DNA from 4 places in the Lysinibacillus parviboronicapiens genome. Region 3 is predicted to be linked to each of the others. Evidence: riboswitches for the same ligand, from Rfam matches in the RefSeq annotation. Region 3 holds a riboswitch; each other region holds the start of a gene.

Region 1 (4,365 bases), 570 kb from region 3:
GTTTACGTTAAAGTATCAAGGGAAACCTGTTGATATGCAAAGCCTTACACTAAATAACTTTCTTCACCATACCAGTGGTCTAACAAATATTAGGCATACTCAAAATATTCCACAGGGCAATACACCGGATATGTTGCAAAAGACTGTAGAAATGCTCGTGGATGCTGAATTGGCGTTCCCTCCCGGTGAACAGTATAACTATGGAACCGTAAATTATGACGTATTGGGTTTGGTTATTGAGATTGTGTCGCGACAAAGTTATGAAGACTTTATGAGGGAACAGGTATTTCAGCCGTTAGGTCTTCACCAGACGTATGTTTATAAAGAAGATGCTCAAGCCACTGGACAGTTGGCACAGGGCTACCGTTCTTCCTTTTTTATGACAACTCCATTTAAAGCTCCGGATTATGCTGGGAATAAACCCGCAGGCTACATCATTTCTAATACAAAAGATATGGCGCGTTGGATGGGCATACAGATGGGTATCGTGCAGGACATACCCGAAATATTTCACACGGTTATCGAAAAATCACATAGGGGTGATATGTCTGTTTCGGCTGTCAACGATATGTATTATGCGGCAGGCTGGTCGGTAAACGCCGACCAAACAATTATAGAACATACTGGGGGCAACCCAAATTTCAGAACCGAAGTAGCCATACTGCTAAATGAACGAACAGCCGTCTGCTTGCTGAGCAACGGTGCAAATACCAATATAAACCTGGTACTAAAAGTTAAAGATATATTAGACGGCAATCTAACTCAGTCATATGAAATAAGTGGCACACAGCTTATGGATATCATTTTGTCGTCTATCACAATTATTCTTTGCCTATTGGCCGTTTTGCTATTTCTCTTAGGATTACGCAGAAGGAAAACGAATGAGCGGCAGCCAATGACAAAAAAGAGAATAATCGTAACAGTTATTTTCCTGATCGCTACGATTGCCCTGGGTATACTGTGCTGTGCTTTCGATTGGTCAACGATACTTATTTGGCAAACATATAGTGTTCTTACAGCCTTGATTTCGACAGCATTATTAACAGCAAGCATTACATGGTTTGTATACACTCACCGATAAAAACCTCGCTCCCAAAATAAGCATAATGTTAAGTAATTAAATTTCAATTTATCGGTATGCTTAATTTGAAAAACATAAGACACTTCGGTGTCTTTTTTAATATCATCGACAATTTTCCCAGTCAAACCTAATTACTATTGCTTCCACTAATCTGCTCCGTTCGTGGAAAAAGATTTTTTAAACAACTATATTATTTTTTAAATGACTTTATTGTAAATTAAACAACTTTATTATTTCTGCACACCTAGACTGAAGTATCTATATAAATCGGTTGATTTCCGCTATGAGGCAGTTCGCTGTTCGAGGGCATGGTTGCAGTCTCCTTGTCGCTATGCTTCTGTGCGGCCTTCAGCTCCCGCTATTCTTCGCAGGAAGCTTTGCTCTGTGGCGAAAGGCAAATGCCGTCTGCTATACTCGCCGCCTGTGCTCAGTTACATCATTTAGAAATGCTGACAATTGACCAAATGGTGCAAAATAAAAAAACATCCTTTCGCTTATGTAACTTTAAGTGTACGGATGTTTTTTTACAAAATGAACCATTTTACTTAATTTCTTAGTATTCATGTAGGTTTTATAATATTTATATTGACAATAGGTTTTCAGAATTATAGAATTATTTCCAAGAAACGTAATACTCTTATCAAGAGAGGTGGAGGGAACTGGCCCAATAAAGCCTCGGCAACCGACTAAAACGGTGCCAAATCCAGCAGAGTTTTCTGAGAGATAAGGGGGTCCATCGAATCATCATGATGCGTTGACCTCTTTTGTACGAAAAAAGTATGAAAAAGAAGGGGTGTATCCAATGTCTCAAACAGCTAAGATTGATGACAAGAAATTACAAGTGATTGCCGATGCAATTGAAAATCTACAATTTGGCGAAGTGCAGATTACCATTCAAGATGGTGTCATTGTGCAAATTAATCGACTTGAGAAGCAAAGATTTCCACAGAAAAAATAAAGAATAAACACAGCTGACTAGAAATCTGGAGGCCACATTATAGGCAGGGATCATCCCTCGGCTTATAGGTGGTCTTTTTTATGTCACATGAACGGTCAGGTGATCGAACAACTCACAAATGCATGGCGGATGAAAACACACGCATTGAAGTTTTATTTTATGGGTGCCAGTTGAAAAGGAGCGAGCACGTTGAAATTAAGATATATCATGAATATAGGCGTACTAAGTAGTATATCCATAGTACTGATGCTATTTAATTTTCCATTACCACCATTTCCAAATTTCCTGCAGGTAGATTTTAGTGATGTGCCCGCCTTATTAGCAGCAATGACGATGGGACCAGTTGCGGGAATTTTAGTAGAACTTTTAAAAAATATGCTGGATTGGTTATTATCAGGAAGCACAACGGGGGTACCAGTCGGGCATATTGCCAATTTTACGACAGGTGTGTTATTTATCATCCCAGTGACTTTTTTCTATTCAAAACTACAGCGTATCAAGGGGTTAATCGTTGGTTTGGTAGCAGGTACAATTGTGATGGCAGTTGGTATGAGCTTACTGAATTATGTGCTGTTCCTACCGATGTACACCTTGTTTTTAGGGATGGAGCCAGTGAAGGGGGACGCCTTAAAAGATATGATTGTTTTAGGGATTTTACCATTCAATCTAGTGAAAGGTGTCATTGTCATGATTGTGACTATGTTAGTATGCCGAAATATTGGTACTTGGATGTCTCATCAACGCACAAAATATAATTGAAGAAAGGGCATCCTTCGAAAAGGGTGCCCTTATTTCTGTTGATTTCACATGAACGGTTAGCTGATTGCTTCCATTACCATCAGTGGGACGAAGAAAGTTCCCACAGATTAAAGTTTCATTTTACATCGACTAGGTTTGTTTCAGTAAGAGCTTCGAATAACTTTTGAGAATCTTCACGATTGAGGTGGACATATTGATAGTCACCTTCTACAACTTCTAATGTGTCTTTGTTTGGACTTAGCCACACGGAGTAGAGAATGGCCTTGGCTTGGATGTTAGAATCGACGAATTGAAAAACGAATTGATAGTCAGCCTCTCTGGCCATATCAACTTTCATCTGTTCCCATTTCGCGCTATGCAGTATGTCTTTAACTGCTTTCACCTTTTTCCTTTTGGTAATTTCCTTCAAGTCCTCATATATACCCGTATCATTATGCTTTTGCACGATAATTTTTTGTTTTTCCATACCGGCGCAACTGGCAGTCATGAAGATCACCAAAACAAGAACGAGCATTTTTTTAATATGGCACATCGTTATTATCACATTCCTTTCTCTGTGTGATATAAATTGCAGCAGATTAAAGCAAATTAAAAGATCGGTCAATAGATGTTGCTATCCTGTTCCTACAGTACACTAATTTGGCATAAGCGTGTTTAGTTCTGTAAGAAATATCCCCATAAGATAGAATTCTCGCTGTGTAAGAAACTTCCTTCTATAGGCATAAAAGGAGCTACCTCAACGTGTAAATTTGAGGCAACTCCTGTTGGTTTATAAACTAAAGTGGCATATACGTTTGTTTTCTGCACGAATGCGAATCATTTGCGTAATATGATTAGTAAAATCACTTATTGTGCTTAGCATTTTACTATCGGAAAGAAATGATTGAATTGGGTCAGAACTACTCGTAAAAACTTGCAGGGATTTGACCTAAATGTCGACGATGATAGAGCAGTGGTTCTTTCTGTGCATTATCAATGGCTAAAACATGCCCAATGAATATCGTATGGTCGCCCGCATCAACTTGCTTGAAAGTTTCACATTGTAATGTGGATAATGTATCATGTAAAATCGGTAAACCGTGCGCGGAAGTAGACCAGATTGTTTGGGCAAAGCGGTCAGCAATTTTACTAGAAAACAATGTACATAAATGCGCTTGGTCACTCGCTAACATATTGACAGCGAATTTCTTGGTTGCTTGAAAATGTGAATGTAGCTGTGATTTTTTATCGAGTGACCATAAGATTAGCAGTGGGTCAATTGAAACAGATGCAAAGGAATTGACGGTTAAGCCAATCGGTTCGTTCGCGTCATTATATGCAGTAACAACTGTGACGCCTGTGGGGTAATTGCCTAAAGCTTGCTTAAATGCTGTTACGTTGTCAGTCATTTCAATCACCTCTTGTTATTTTATGATAAAAACACGCTGGTCCACCGGCACTATTTCTTTGTCGCGTGGTGCGGCAGTAGGCCCACCAAATGGCAGTTGGGCAATGAGCTGCCAGCTTGCTTTTATATGCCAAGCTGTACGCAATTCTTCCGATAATTCAGGGTAATAGTGTTGTAAGC
Region 2 (4,365 bases), 1.3 Mb from region 3:
CACAAATATCTCTTCACGCTCTACCTCATGAAATAGATTATGATAGCATTTCGCCCATTCTTTAAATTGAAATTCGGTGAATTCCTGTTGATGTAGCCAATTACGCGTCTGTCTCGTTTCCGTAATGCCGTCCTTTTCTCCAGTCATAACAAGCATCGGCATATTGGGAAATTCCGCCTTGGTCATAATGACTAAATTACGCATCATATATTGTAATTCACGATACCATTTTACTGATACGACTGATTTGAACGGAAATTCATCCTTCATTTCATTTCTACCTTCCACATTACGTGTCAATTTTTCAAATGTAATATCATGTGTCATTTTGACATTAGCCGTTAAAGCACTTAGGCTTGTTAAAGCATTTGACATTTTGCCAGGCAATAATTTTAAATGCAGCCAAGGTGATGTTAAAACAATGCCTGCACATTCATATTTTCTTTTGTGCACCGTATGTAATACTAATGTTGCACCTAAGCCATGTCCTATTAAAAATACGGGCAAATCATATGAAAAGGCATTTTCAATTAGATTCCTTGTATATTTATTATATTCTTTAAAGTCTTCATCATGGACACGCGAAAGTTTTGCCTTGGCGCCATGATTTGGTAAATCCCCCATGACTACGTGGAAGCCTTCCATTCTAAGTTTTTCTATAAGCCATGCGTACCAGCGGTGATTTTCATAAGCACCATGAAGTATAGCTATTACAGCTTTCGCATGTCCATCAGCTTCCCATTTCCACATTCACATAGTCCTCCTAAAAAATAGTTACATATTAATTATAACTAAATATCTTGCACATTTTAATTTTATATTTCCAATAAGTTGCGTATTTGATACGATAATACTACATCAAAGAAAGAAAAGAGGCGATTTCTATGATCTATCCTTTTAAAGATAAAACACCAACAATCGATCCATCTGTTTTTATTGCCGACTATGCGACCGTTACTGGCGACGTTACGATAGGTGCTGAAACGACAATATGGTTTAATACTGTAATTCGAGGCGATGTATCTCCTACAATTATTGGTAAACGTGTAAGTATACAAGATCTTTGTTGCTTACACCAAAGTCCAAAATATCCATTGATTATTGAAGATGAAGTAACAGTTGGGCACCAAGTCACTTTACATAGTTGTACGATTCGAAAAAATGCCTTGATAGGAATGGGCTCAATTATTTTAGATGGAGCAGAAATCGGAGAGGGTGCATTCATTGGTGCAGGCAGTCTTGTACCTCCAGGTAAAGTCATTCCTCCTAATAGCTTAGCATTAGGACGTCCGGCAAAAGTTGTCCGTGAATTAAATGCCGAAGATATAAAAGATATGGAACGCATCGTTCGCGAATACGCAGAAAAAGGGCAATATTACAAATCCTTGCAAAAATGATTGCTAATGAAAAAGAAGGGGTCTAAGAAATATTCTTAGTCCCCTTTCTTTTAATTAGAAAGTATATCTTTATGAAAACATAACAATGCTTTTTTGAAAAGCGACTTATAGACTAGCTTTCTCTCTTAATGCATCAGCCTTGTCTGTATTTTCCCAAGGCACGTTTAAATCTGTACGACCAAAGTGACCATAAGCAGCAGTTTGTTTGTAGATTGGGCGACGTAAATCAAGCATTTTAATGATACCTGCTGGACGTAAATCGAATAGTTCGCGCACCCATCTAACGATTTCGTTTTCTTTTACTTTCCCTGTACCAAACGTGTCCACTGCAATAGATACCGGCTGTGCTACACCAATAGCATAGGCCAGCTGTACTTCAACACGATCTGCTAAGCCGGCTGCAACAATGTTTTTCGCTACGTAACGTGCTGCATATGCTGCTGAACGATCGACTTTTGTTGCATCCTTACCAGAAAATGCGCCACCACCATGACGAGCATAACCACCGTATGTATCAACGATGATTTTACGGCCAGTAAGACCTGCATCACCTTTTGGTCCGCCGATTACGAAACGGCCTGTTGGGTTGATGAAATATTTCGTATTTCCATCAAGTAATTCACTCGGAACTACTGGGGCAATTACTAATTCTTTTAAATCTGCTTGAATTTGTTCAAGTGTTGCTTCTTCATCATGCTGTGTTGAAATAACAATTGTATCCACACGAACTGGCACATTATTTTCATCATATTCAATCGTCACTTGTGTTTTACCATCGGGACGTAAATATGCTAATTCACCTGATTTGCGTACTTCTGTTAAACGGCGAGACAATTTATGCGCTAAACTAATTGGTAATGGCATCAGTTCCGGCGTTTCGTTACAAGCATACCCGAACATTAAGCCTTGGTCACCTGCTCCAATCGCTTCGATGTCTGCATCTGTCATAGAGCCTTCACGTGCTTCTAATGCTTGGTCAACACCTAGTGCAATATCTGGTGACTGCTCACCAATCGCCACTAGTACTGCTAAGTTTTCAGCATCAAAACCATATTTTCCACGTGTATAGCCGATTTCAGCGACTGTATCGCGGACAATGCCTTTAATATCTACATAAGTAGAAGTAGTAATCTCTCCTGCTACTAATACTAACCCTGTTGTTACAGTTGTTTCACACGCTACACGTGCATTTGGATCTTCTGCTAAAATTGCATCTAAAATGGCATCCGAAATCTGATCACAAATTTTATCTGGATGTCCTTCTGTTACACTCTCTGATGTAAACAGTCGACGGTTTGTCATTTGGTTTTCCTCCTATTACTCTTACAAATAGTATTTGCGAAATTAATACGGTACTCATTACCCATGTCAAGTTCGCTCCTAAAGGATTGAACTTCAAGCCGTTGCTGCTTTTAACACGAGGATTTAGAAAGATCCGTCATTATAATAAGGAAAGAAGTGCATATACTTACCTTTACATTCATTTTTACAAATAAAAAAATCCTTTTCTCACGTGTACTTTACATGAGGAAAGGAATAATGACTTCGTAACCTTTCACTCTTATCGTTCAAGGGTTGTCCCCTTGCATCAGGTTGGCACCAACGCATGTCGTGAAATAATGCATGCAGGTTGCCGGGTTTCACAGGGCCTGACCCTCCACCAGCTCGGGATAAGAGTATCCGTTCAATTTCTCATCTTACGTAAAAGGTCGAACGTTGTCAATCGTTTTATGTCGTTTTATTGAAAAGTAATAAAATCGCAAAAATAATTTCTGAATTAGTATAGATTATTTAAGCAATTGTGTTATACTATTTTTGAAATTAAGAAATACTCCCTCGAACACAAGGGAATACTATAAAAAAGGATGGTATTTAATCGATGAATTCAGTAGAAATTGCAAACGAACTGAAGGAATTATTAAGCGGCGGGAACATTAACGTTCAACTTTCAGTACCACAATTAGTTGAAAAAGCTACATCTCGTGGTGAAGCAATGTTAACAGTAGATGGCGCAGTGCGTGCAGAAACTGGTAAATACACTGGTCGTTCACCTAAAGATAAATATATGGTAGAAGAAGCAGATACAAAAGATAAAATTGACTGGGGTAAAGTAAATCAACCAATTTCGTCAGAAGTCTTTGACAACTTATATGTAAAAGTTGTGAAGTATTTAAAAGAACGTGACGAATTATTCGTATTCAAAGGATATGCGGGTGCTGACAAAGACTCACAACTAAGCATCCAAGTAATTAATGAGTACGCTTGGCACAACCTTTTCGCTCATCAATTATTTATCCGTCCAACAAAAGAAGAATTAGCTTCGCATGTTGCTGACTTCACAGTCATTTCTGCGCCAAACTTCAAAGCAGATCCTGCAGTTGATGGCACATCTTCTGAAACATTCATCATCGTGTCTCTTGAAAAGAAAATCATCCTTATCGGTGGTACTGAGTATGCTGGTGAAATGAAAAAATCTATTTTTGGTATTATGAACTACTTATTACCAGAACAAAATATCCTGTCAATGCATTGTTCAGCAAACGTTGGTGAAGCAGGCGATGTAGCATTATTCTTCGGATTATCTGGCACTGGTAAAACAACATTATCAGCTGACGCTGACCGCAAATTAATCGGTGACGATGAACATGGTTGGTCTGATAATGGCGTATTCAACATCGAAGGCGGTTGCTATGCAAAAACAATCAACCTTTCTGCTGAAAACGAACCAGAAATCTACAGTGCTATTCGCTTTGGCTCTGTGTTAGAAAACGTAGCAGTTGATCCAGAGACTCGCGTATGTGACTATGATGACGGTTCTTTAACAGAAAATACTCGTGTTGCTTATCCGATCCAATACATCGAAAATATTGTTGATCCTTCTGTTGCAGGTCATCCAAAAACAATCGTCTTCTTAACAGCTGATGCATTTGGCGTATTACCTCCAATCAGTAAATTAACAAAAGAACAA
Region 3 (4,365 bases):
TTTTATCATACTTACCTTTCTTTCAGCAGGCGAATTATTATATTTCATTGGGATTTTTATGAAAACGGAAGTAATGCCTGAGACACCGAACATGTCATTCGCGCTTCTATTCAGTATCATTATTATATTTGCTACATACTTAGGGATAGAAGTCTTTGCACGTTCAGCTGAAATACTATTTCCTTTGTTCATGTTTATTTTTATTGTATTTGTTTTCTGTATCTCTCCAGAGGTTAAGATCGAAAATATTCAGCCGGTTTTAGAAGCCAGTTCCAAATCATTGGTTGCTAGTATCATTTCATTTATGAGTATTTTTTCATTTCCAATGGTTGTGCTACTAATGATTTTCCCCTCTGCTATTAATGTGCATAAATCAGCTCAAAAAGGATTTTATATTGGCACAATTATTGGTGGTGTAGTGCTGATTACGATCGTTACTTTATCTATACTTGTCCTTGGTCCAACAAATACATCACAACGTGCATATCCAAGCTACGCACTAGCTCAAAGAATATCCATAGGGAATTTTTTACAGAGAATAGAGATTGTAATGGCATTCATGTGGATTTGCTCTATTTATATTCGAACATTTATGTACTTTTATGCCTCTGTCATTGGCATTGCACAAATTCTGAAAATAAAAGATCATCGTCCGTTAATTTTACCACTCGGAATGATTATCATTGTACTTTCACAAATTGTACATCCCAATATTGTTCATTCTAATAATTACAATAAGGAAGTCTGGCCACTTTTTTCATCAGTGATCGCCATTCTACTGCCATTACTATTACTTTTTATCGCTAAATTTCGAAAAATTAAGCCACAAGAAACCGACAACCAATCGAAAAATGAAAGTCCACCATAATTGCTTTTCATGTCTCCAACAATTTATCTGCCCTCCCTAGTTCTCTATTGCAACATACTTGCGCTGCTCTCGAGATTATCGGTGACATTGTAGATTTTGATAAACCGTAATCGAGCGTCTTTTTGGGGTTAACTGCTTTTAGGATAGCTGAAAGTATTGTTTTAATAAAAATGAGCATCTTCTCAAACGTCCATAAGAAAAGAAAGCCCGAGTGCTCAGTTTTATAAATGAGCACTTGGGCCTTTTTTCAAGATTCAGTTGACATGACTCACATTAAATGTGAAATTCGATATGATCTTCTGCAAAATCCCATTCATACGGTGTTTCTTGGTAAACATAGTAATTTAGCCAGTTTGAGAATAATAAATGCGTATGTGCTCGCCATGTATTCATTGGTTCATGCGATGGATTATCATTCGGGAAGTAATTAACAGGTACCGCTATATTCAATCCTTTAGCTACATCACGACTATATTCATCAGCAAGGGTTGTGGCATCATATTCCAGATGACCTGTAATCATAATATTTTTATTATCTTTTGATTGGACGATAAAGACGCCCGCTTCTTCAGAATAGGATAGTAAGCGTAAATCTGGGTGATTGCGTACTTCATCAATCGATACGGAAGTATACCGTGAATGTGGAGCCGTAAATAAATCGCTAAATCCTCGTACTAAATCCACTGTTAAATCTGTAATCACATGCGAATATACACCTGAGCATTTTTCGGGTAGTTCAAATTTGCCGATGTCATAATGGTGGTAGAGTGCAGCCTGAGCACCCCAACAGATGTGCATCACAGAAGTCACGTTTTTCTTCGACCAATCCATTATTTCTGAAATTTCTTGCCAATAATTCACCTCTTCAAATGCCATTTTTTCAACAGGAGCACCCGTAATAATCATGCCATCAAAACGACGATGACGTATTTCTTTAAAGGTTGAGTAGAATAACTGTAAATGTGATTTACTGACATTCCTTGACTCGTGGGTTGCCGTATTTAAAAATGTTATATTTACCTGCAAAGGTGTATTACCTAATAAACGCAGTAATTGGAGCTCTGTTTTTTCTTTTTCAGGCATCAAATTAAAAATTAAAATATTTAACGGACGAATTTGTTGTGTTTTTGCGCGGTCCTCTTCCATAACGAAGATTTTTTCCTCACGTAAATGTTCTCCAGCTGGTAAGTTCTTCGGAATATTAATTGGCATGTTGCATTCCCCATTTCATTTATTTTGTTCTCTGTCTATATAAATCAAAAAATCCCCCTCATTCCATAAGAGCAAGAATGAGGAGGATATTTCATCACGTTCACTCTTATCTCTCAAAGGAAGAATCCTTTGCTGGAAGTAGCACCTTTCTAACTAAGTTAGAGGTTGCTGAAGCGTCATAGGGCCAAATCCCTCAGCTTCTCTTGATAAGATTATTTAATTAAAAAGAATTGTAACATGAACAATTAAGAATTTCAATAATACATAGAATATTTCGTTTATATGATGCTTTATTTTATTTAAAAACGTTGATAACTTATACTTACACGCAATGTGATGATTTAATTTACAGCCTTGGTAGTAGTTTTTTAGTATATTTCACGCAGATGTTTGCACAAATATATGCTGAACATATTGCCGATATGTTGCAGCAACATGTTTCGATGCTGGCTTTCAATTCGATTAGTATGCATAGCGCTTTTCGAATTTTTCGCTATGATGGTCATTCGTGTCATAACACTGCTGCTAAATATTTTCACGCTTACGTTAATTTTTTTGCTATTCTGCTCATACTACCTTTACTCAATTAAATAACATTGCTTATAGCATTTCGCTATATGTGAAATTGATAATAGCTACCACGTATGAATTATGTTAAGATATACCTTATGTAACAGAAAGGAACGTGAATATTTTGATTAAAATTGAACTACCAAAACCAGATTTAGTAATTCGTCAGCGCGAGCAAGTGTTAAAACCAGGTGATGTGCCAATTACGCCTTACCATGGATTTATCGACTTCCATAAAATTACACGTGAAAAAGGTGGCATTTTCTTTTTCTACAATGAGAAAAATGAGCTTTTATATGTAGGGAAAGCGCGTAAAATTCGTCAACGTATTAAAAAACACTTTGAAGACAATGTATCTCCTATGAAGAAATACCGCGATGAAATTTTCAAAATTGAAGTGTATGAAATTGAAGATCCTATGGAACGTGAAATTTACGAAACATATGCAATCAACACATTCCGTGCAAAGTATAACCTAGATAAAGTATTTTTTGAATAAAAAACAGGGACTTCCTCTAATGTTGAGTAAGTCCCTTTCTCTATTACAGAGGTATAGATTTTTTCCTTTAATAAGTTTATTTGCCTTTGCCTTATAAAATAAGCAACGTCGTAGTTTGAACATTTACGGCGTTGTCTACTAAATAAATAGTTTTTCATGTTTAAATTTATGTGCTGTACATAGACTTACAACAACAAAAACAATGAATGAAGCAATAATTGGAATTGTTACGGTATGCATGCCAAACACCGACGGATAAAAACGATCAATGACAATATACAAGGTCATACCAGTAATCATCGAGGCAATAGCCCCGTACTTGTTTGCCTTTTTCCAATACAGTCCAAGAACCACTGACCATATAAAGACTGCTTCCAATCCCCCGAAGGCAAATAAATTCAACCATACGAGTAAATCTGGAGGATTTAATGCAAATATAACTACAGCTAAACCAATAACCGTTGTGACAATAAAGCTAGCACGTTTAATTTCCGCATCATTTGCTGTTGGTTTGACATAGTTTAAATAAATATCCTTTACAACAGTTGAGCTGACTAGCATAAGCAAAGCATTGACCGTCGACATCGTTGCCGCCATTGGAGCTGCTAACACAATTCCTGCTAGAAACGGTGGTAATACTTTTAAAGTCAGTAGCGGCATCACCTTATCACCAATATCGATACCCGGAATTACTGGTCGCGCTAAGACACCAATTAAATGCATACCAAACATTATCGTCCCTATGGCAATAGTGCCAATAATAATGGCTAAGTGCATACTTTTTGAATCTTTATAACTCATGGCACGAACAGCAATTTGTGGGAGCCCAACCACTCCTACACCAATTAAAATCCAAAATGTTGAAACGTATAATGGCGTTAATTCTCCTTCTGCTCCAAATGGAGACACCAGTTTAGGGTTTTCAGCGATAAGTGATGACATAATATTATCTATTCCACCACCGGCGACGATTGTCCCAATAAGTAAGATGACTGTCCCTATAACCATTATTGACCCTTGTACCGTATCAGTTAAAGCCACCGCACGGAAACCACCTATGATTACATAAACTAAAACAGAAACCGCAAAAATAAAAAGCGCTGCTGTATAGTTTAAACCAGTTAGTGATTCGATTAAACGCGCACCACCTACCCACTGTGCCATCATCGCAGAAAATAAAAAGACAATGATACTAATAGCAGATAAAATAACGATG
Region 4 (4,365 bases), 1.4 Mb from region 3:
AATTTGCATCAAGATCACCAGATTCTAAATCTTGGTTAGGTAGGACGTAATCTTGGTATGGTTCAATTTTTAGATCAATACCTTGTTCGGCTAAAATTGGTTTTGCTTTTTCTAAGATGACTGCATGTGGTGTATTTGAAGCACCAATAGTTACTGTTGTATTTTCTTTATCGTCTGCTTTATCTCCAGTTGTTGAACCTGCATCTTCTTTTTTATCAGCGCCACAAGCTGCTAGAGCTAGTACAAGGACTGATAAGAATAAACCTGCTAAAAATTTCTTCATTTGTTTACACTCCCTTTTATCTTGTTAAAAATATGTTAGCGGTATGAAACCGGAATAACCTTAACGTTTGTCTGTTTTGGCTGTAATCATGTCGCCAATCCATTGAATGATAAATACTACAACTAAAATTAAAATCGTTGCCATTAATGTTACGTCCTGACGATTACGTTGGAAACCGTCTAAAAAGGCTAAGTTTCCGAGACCACCAGCACCAATAATTCCTGCCATTGCTGTATAGCCGACAAGTGCAACCGCAGTTACTGTAAGGCCTGAAATAAGTGCAGGTAAGGATTCAGGAATTAAAACTTTCCAAATAATTGTTGAAGTTTTTGCCCCCATTGAACGAGCCGCCTCAATAACGCCTCTATCAATTTCACGTAAAGCGATTAATACCATTCGTGCATAGAACGGTGCGGCACCTATGATTAGTGCCGGTAATGCTGCATCTGCCCCACGGATTGTCCCAAGTAAAAATTTCGTGAATGGGATTAATAAAATGATTAGCACGATAAATGGAATGGAGCGGAAAATATTAACGACCGACCCTGTTAAAAAGTTAACCAATTTATTAGCCCAAAGTTGGTTAGGACTTGTTAGGAATAGGATGATGCCAATGGCTAACCCAAGAATAAAGGTTACAACCGTTGAGATAGAAGTCATATATAGTGTTTCATATGTGGCTTCCCACATTTTTTCCCAGTCGACATTCGGAAAGAGACTAGTTAGCATCTGTAATCACCTCCGTTTGTACTTCCACTGTATTTAAATAACTTAATGCAGCAGTCACATTGTTCGCTGAACCATCAATTTGGACAATGAGTGTACCATATGCGCCATTTTTCGTTTGCGAGATGTTACCATGTACAATACTCATTTCAACATCAAACTGCTTCACTAGATGTGAAATAACTGGCTGCTGTGTTTTTTCTCCTACAAAGACCAGCTTGACAAGTTGGCCCGTTGGATAATTTACTTTTAGCTGTGCCATTGTTTCCTGCGTTTCTTTCGTATCTGTAATTTGAGAAACAAACTTTTTCGTGATAGCTGCTTGTGGTGCTTGGAAAACTTGTAATACTTCTCCACGTTCTACAATTTCCCCCGCCTCCATCACTGCCACACGATGACAAATTTTGCGGATGACATGCATTTCATGTGTGATTAAGACAATCGTTAACCCTAATCTTTCATTAATGTCTACAAGTAAATCAAGAATGGCATCTGTTGTCTCCGGATCCAGTGCGGATGTTGCTTCATCACATAACAATACTTCTGGATTATTCGCGAGCGCACGCGCAATCCCAACGCGCTGCTTTTGTCCACCTGAAAGTTGCGATGGGTACGCTGTATCACGTCCCTCTAAACCAACAAGGACAATCAATTCATTCACGCGCGCCTCTCGTTGCGCTTTAGGTACACCTGCAATTTCTAAAGGAAAAGCAATATTTTCCGCAACTGTTCGAGACCAAAGTAAATTGAAATGTTGAAAAATCATACTTACCTTTTGTCTAGCGTTTCGGAGCTTTTGCCCTTTAATCGATGAAAATTCTTGGTTGTTCACCGTCACCGTACCGGATGTTGGCTTTTCTAAACCGTTTAATAAACGAATCATTGTACTTTTACCAGCGCCACTATAGCCGATAATGCCAAAAATCTCACCTTTATTAATGGATAGATTGACATCTTTGACTGCTGTTAATTCGCCATTCGCGGTTTTGTACTTCTTGGTAATATTTTGAAGCTTTATCATAGCGAATACTCCTTTTCTCATATAGAAAACCCCTTCACTCACGACAAGTTGAAGGGGTCACGTACTTTATACGTTGAACCGTTCTCTCATCTTTCAAAGAAAATTTCTTTGGGTGATTTGGCACCTTTTCACTAATGTGATGGTTGCCGGGCTTCATCGGGCACTTCCCTCCGCCACTCTTCATAAGAGTTCGATATTTTATTTTTATTTAAAACTTATGCTGAAATAAAATTAATATAGTTGATACTTTACCATGCTAGTAAAGTTCAGTCAATTGGTTTTTTTAACAATTCGTATAAAAATGGTACGGATTGAAAAGCATATACCTTTTCTGTAACTTTTTCGCCATCACTTATAAGTAAACATGGTACACTTTCTATTTGGTAATCATAAGCTATTTGCTCCATAAAATTCATATTCGCTTTACCAAGCTGTAACTGTGGCAGCAATTGCTCAACAATATCCATCATTTTTGATGCGACTGCACACGTCCCACACATTGGTGTATATAAATAAAAGGCAGTTTTTTCACCAGACTGCATCGCCGCTTCCCACTGCTCTTTTGACCATTCTTCCATCTTTTCACGCAACCTTACAAAATATATTCATTATGGATGGAGAAATGCGCGCGCAGTAAAATCATCGCTAGCACTTTCCTCGGTGTCGTCTCTACTTCTTTATAGGTTGGCATCGTGCGTAAATGCTCCGCCTCTGGATAATGTCTGTCCATTAATGCCCGTAGCTTATCACCTGATGCATCTGCATCAAAAAATGTGTATAGCTCACACCCCTCATAAGGATCGAGAAGCTCTTCTAATTGATGAACACCGATTGTACCATTTGTACACAGTATAAGTACATTCTCATTCAAAATAGGTTCAATTTGAAGCTTATCCGAACGGCCTTCCACGATTAAGCATTTCCCTCCGAACATCACGACACCCCCATTTAAACATCAACCCACTATACCCTATTATATAATAAAAAACGCCGGTAATCTCCGACGTTTCCATGTGTTACAGGCTTATCATTATTCAGCAATCATTTCTTCGTATTGTTCTGCTGTCATAAGTTTTTCAATTTCTGATGTGTCAGCAGGCTCTACAACGATCATCCATGCTTTTTCATATGGTGATTCATTTACGAATTCCGGGCTATCTTCTAAATCAGCATTTACTTCAACTACTTTACCTGAAATAGGCGCGTATAATTCAGAAACAGTTTTTACTGATTCTACACTACCGAATGGATCATCTGTTTTGATTTCGTCGCCAACTTGTGGAAGCTCAACGAAAACGATATCTCCAAGTTCAGATTGTGCGAAGTGTGAAATACCGATACGTACTTTACCATCTTCTACTTTTACCCATTCATGTTCTTCAGAGTATCGTAAGTCTTTAGGTGTGCTCATGCAAAAAACCCCTCCATAAATATGTAATATATTCACTATCAGTGTGCCATACTTCTCCCATAAAAACAAGGATAAAAGCGGTTATTTCCAAGCATGCTCAAATTCGGATTCTTTAAACCCTAATGTCACTTTTTCTCCATCAGTAACGATTGGTCGTTTAATCAGCATACCATCTGATGCAAGTAGTGTCAGTTGCTCTTCTTCCGACATTTCAGCAAGTCTATCCTTCAAGCCAAGCTCGCGATATTTCATACCAGAAGTATTAAAAAATTTCTTCAATGGTTGCCCACTTGCTTGCCAAAAGCTCTCTAATTGTTCCTTTGTTGGTGGTTGTTCCACGATGTGTACCTCTTCAAATGAAACACCATTGTCAGTTAACCATTTTTGTGCTTTTTTACATGTCGTACATTTTGGATAATGGATAAATTGAATCGTCATATGTAGGCTCCTCTACAGTCATTTTCTGTAGTATACCATCATAGCTGTCATGAACCAAAATGAAACCTTTTGAGAAGTTCTATCCGTCACTTTTGTCGTTCTATCCATCACTTTCGCGATTCTATCCGCTTCACGCAAAAAACTAGCTACCTTATAACGAGTAGCTAGTTCATGAGATATTCTAGACGATGAATTTTTCAGCTTCAATTAGTTTAACAGAAGCTTCACGTTTCTTCGCAATTAGGTTATAAGGATTGTTACGCGTTAGCTTACGTAACGCAGACAATGTCATGCGGGCAGCATCTCCATCCGCTGAAGCAAGAATTGTATCTTTCGCTTCTTTTTCTATTTCTGCAAAGGCCTCTTGGCAGAAGATTTGTGTATAGAGAAGTTTTTGATGTGCTTTGTCTACTCCGTCACGTGCAATGGCCTTTTCTGTGCGTAATACAACTGATTCCATTGCAAATAGTTGGTTAGCAATGTTGG

The links. A riboswitch is a leader RNA that binds a small molecule or an ion and turns the genes downstream of it on or off. The one in region 3 is predicted to bind S-adenosylmethionine.
Region 1: another riboswitch for S-adenosylmethionine. It lies ahead of C9J31_RS08950 (YezD family protein); the one in region 3 lies ahead of metA (homoserine O-acetyltransferase MetA).
Region 2: another riboswitch for S-adenosylmethionine. It lies ahead of metK (methionine adenosyltransferase); the one in region 3 lies ahead of metA (homoserine O-acetyltransferase MetA).
Region 4: another riboswitch for S-adenosylmethionine. It lies ahead of C9J31_RS18835 (methionine ABC transporter ATP-binding protein); the one in region 3 lies ahead of metA (homoserine O-acetyltransferase MetA).

The regions. Positions count from the first base shown of each region.
Region 1 is NZ_CP073713.1:1,897,068-1,901,432, forward strand. Features, by position in the region: gene C9J31_RS08945 (serine hydrolase domain-containing protein) at 1-1,081, shown strand, start outside; SAM riboswitch class I at 1,716-1,811, shown strand; gene C9J31_RS08950 (YezD family protein) at 1,884-2,039, shown strand; gene C9J31_RS08955 (ECF transporter S component) at 2,229-2,798, shown strand; gene C9J31_RS08960 (YhfM domain-containing protein) at 2,914-3,264, opposite strand; gene C9J31_RS08965 (flavin reductase family protein) at 3,698-4,186, opposite strand; gene C9J31_RS08970 (nitroreductase family protein) at 4,202-4,365, opposite strand, start outside.
Region 2 is NZ_CP073713.1:3,718,847-3,723,211, forward strand. Features, by position in the region: gene C9J31_RS17910 (alpha/beta hydrolase) at 1-750, opposite strand, end outside; gene C9J31_RS17915 (gamma carbonic anhydrase) at 885-1,397, shown strand; gene metK (methionine adenosyltransferase) at 1,503-2,699, opposite strand; SAM riboswitch class I at 2,956-3,074, opposite strand; gene pckA (phosphoenolpyruvate carboxykinase (ATP)) at 3,277-4,365, shown strand, end outside.
Region 3 is NZ_CP073713.1:2,463,918-2,468,282, reverse strand. Features, by position in the region: gene C9J31_RS11780 (GerAB/ArcD/ProY family transporter) at 1-868, shown strand, start outside; gene metA (homoserine O-acetyltransferase MetA) at 1,142-2,080, opposite strand; SAM riboswitch class I at 2,184-2,293, opposite strand; gene C9J31_RS11770 (nucleotide excision repair endonuclease) at 2,775-3,149, shown strand; gene panF (sodium/pantothenate symporter) at 3,288-4,365, opposite strand, start outside.
Region 4 is NZ_CP073713.1:3,876,711-3,881,075, forward strand. Features, by position in the region: gene C9J31_RS18825 (MetQ/NlpA family ABC transporter substrate-binding protein) at 1-283, opposite strand, end outside; gene C9J31_RS18830 (methionine ABC transporter permease) at 344-1,012, opposite strand; gene C9J31_RS18835 (methionine ABC transporter ATP-binding protein) at 1,002-2,030, opposite strand; SAM riboswitch class I at 2,114-2,219, opposite strand; gene C9J31_RS18840 (thioredoxin family protein) at 2,297-2,608, opposite strand; gene C9J31_RS18845 (toprim domain-containing protein) at 2,623-2,964, opposite strand; gene gcvH (glycine cleavage system protein GcvH) at 3,061-3,441, opposite strand; gene C9J31_RS18855 (arsenate reductase family protein) at 3,523-3,879, opposite strand; gene C9J31_RS18860 (acyl-CoA dehydrogenase family protein) at 4,061-4,365, opposite strand, start outside.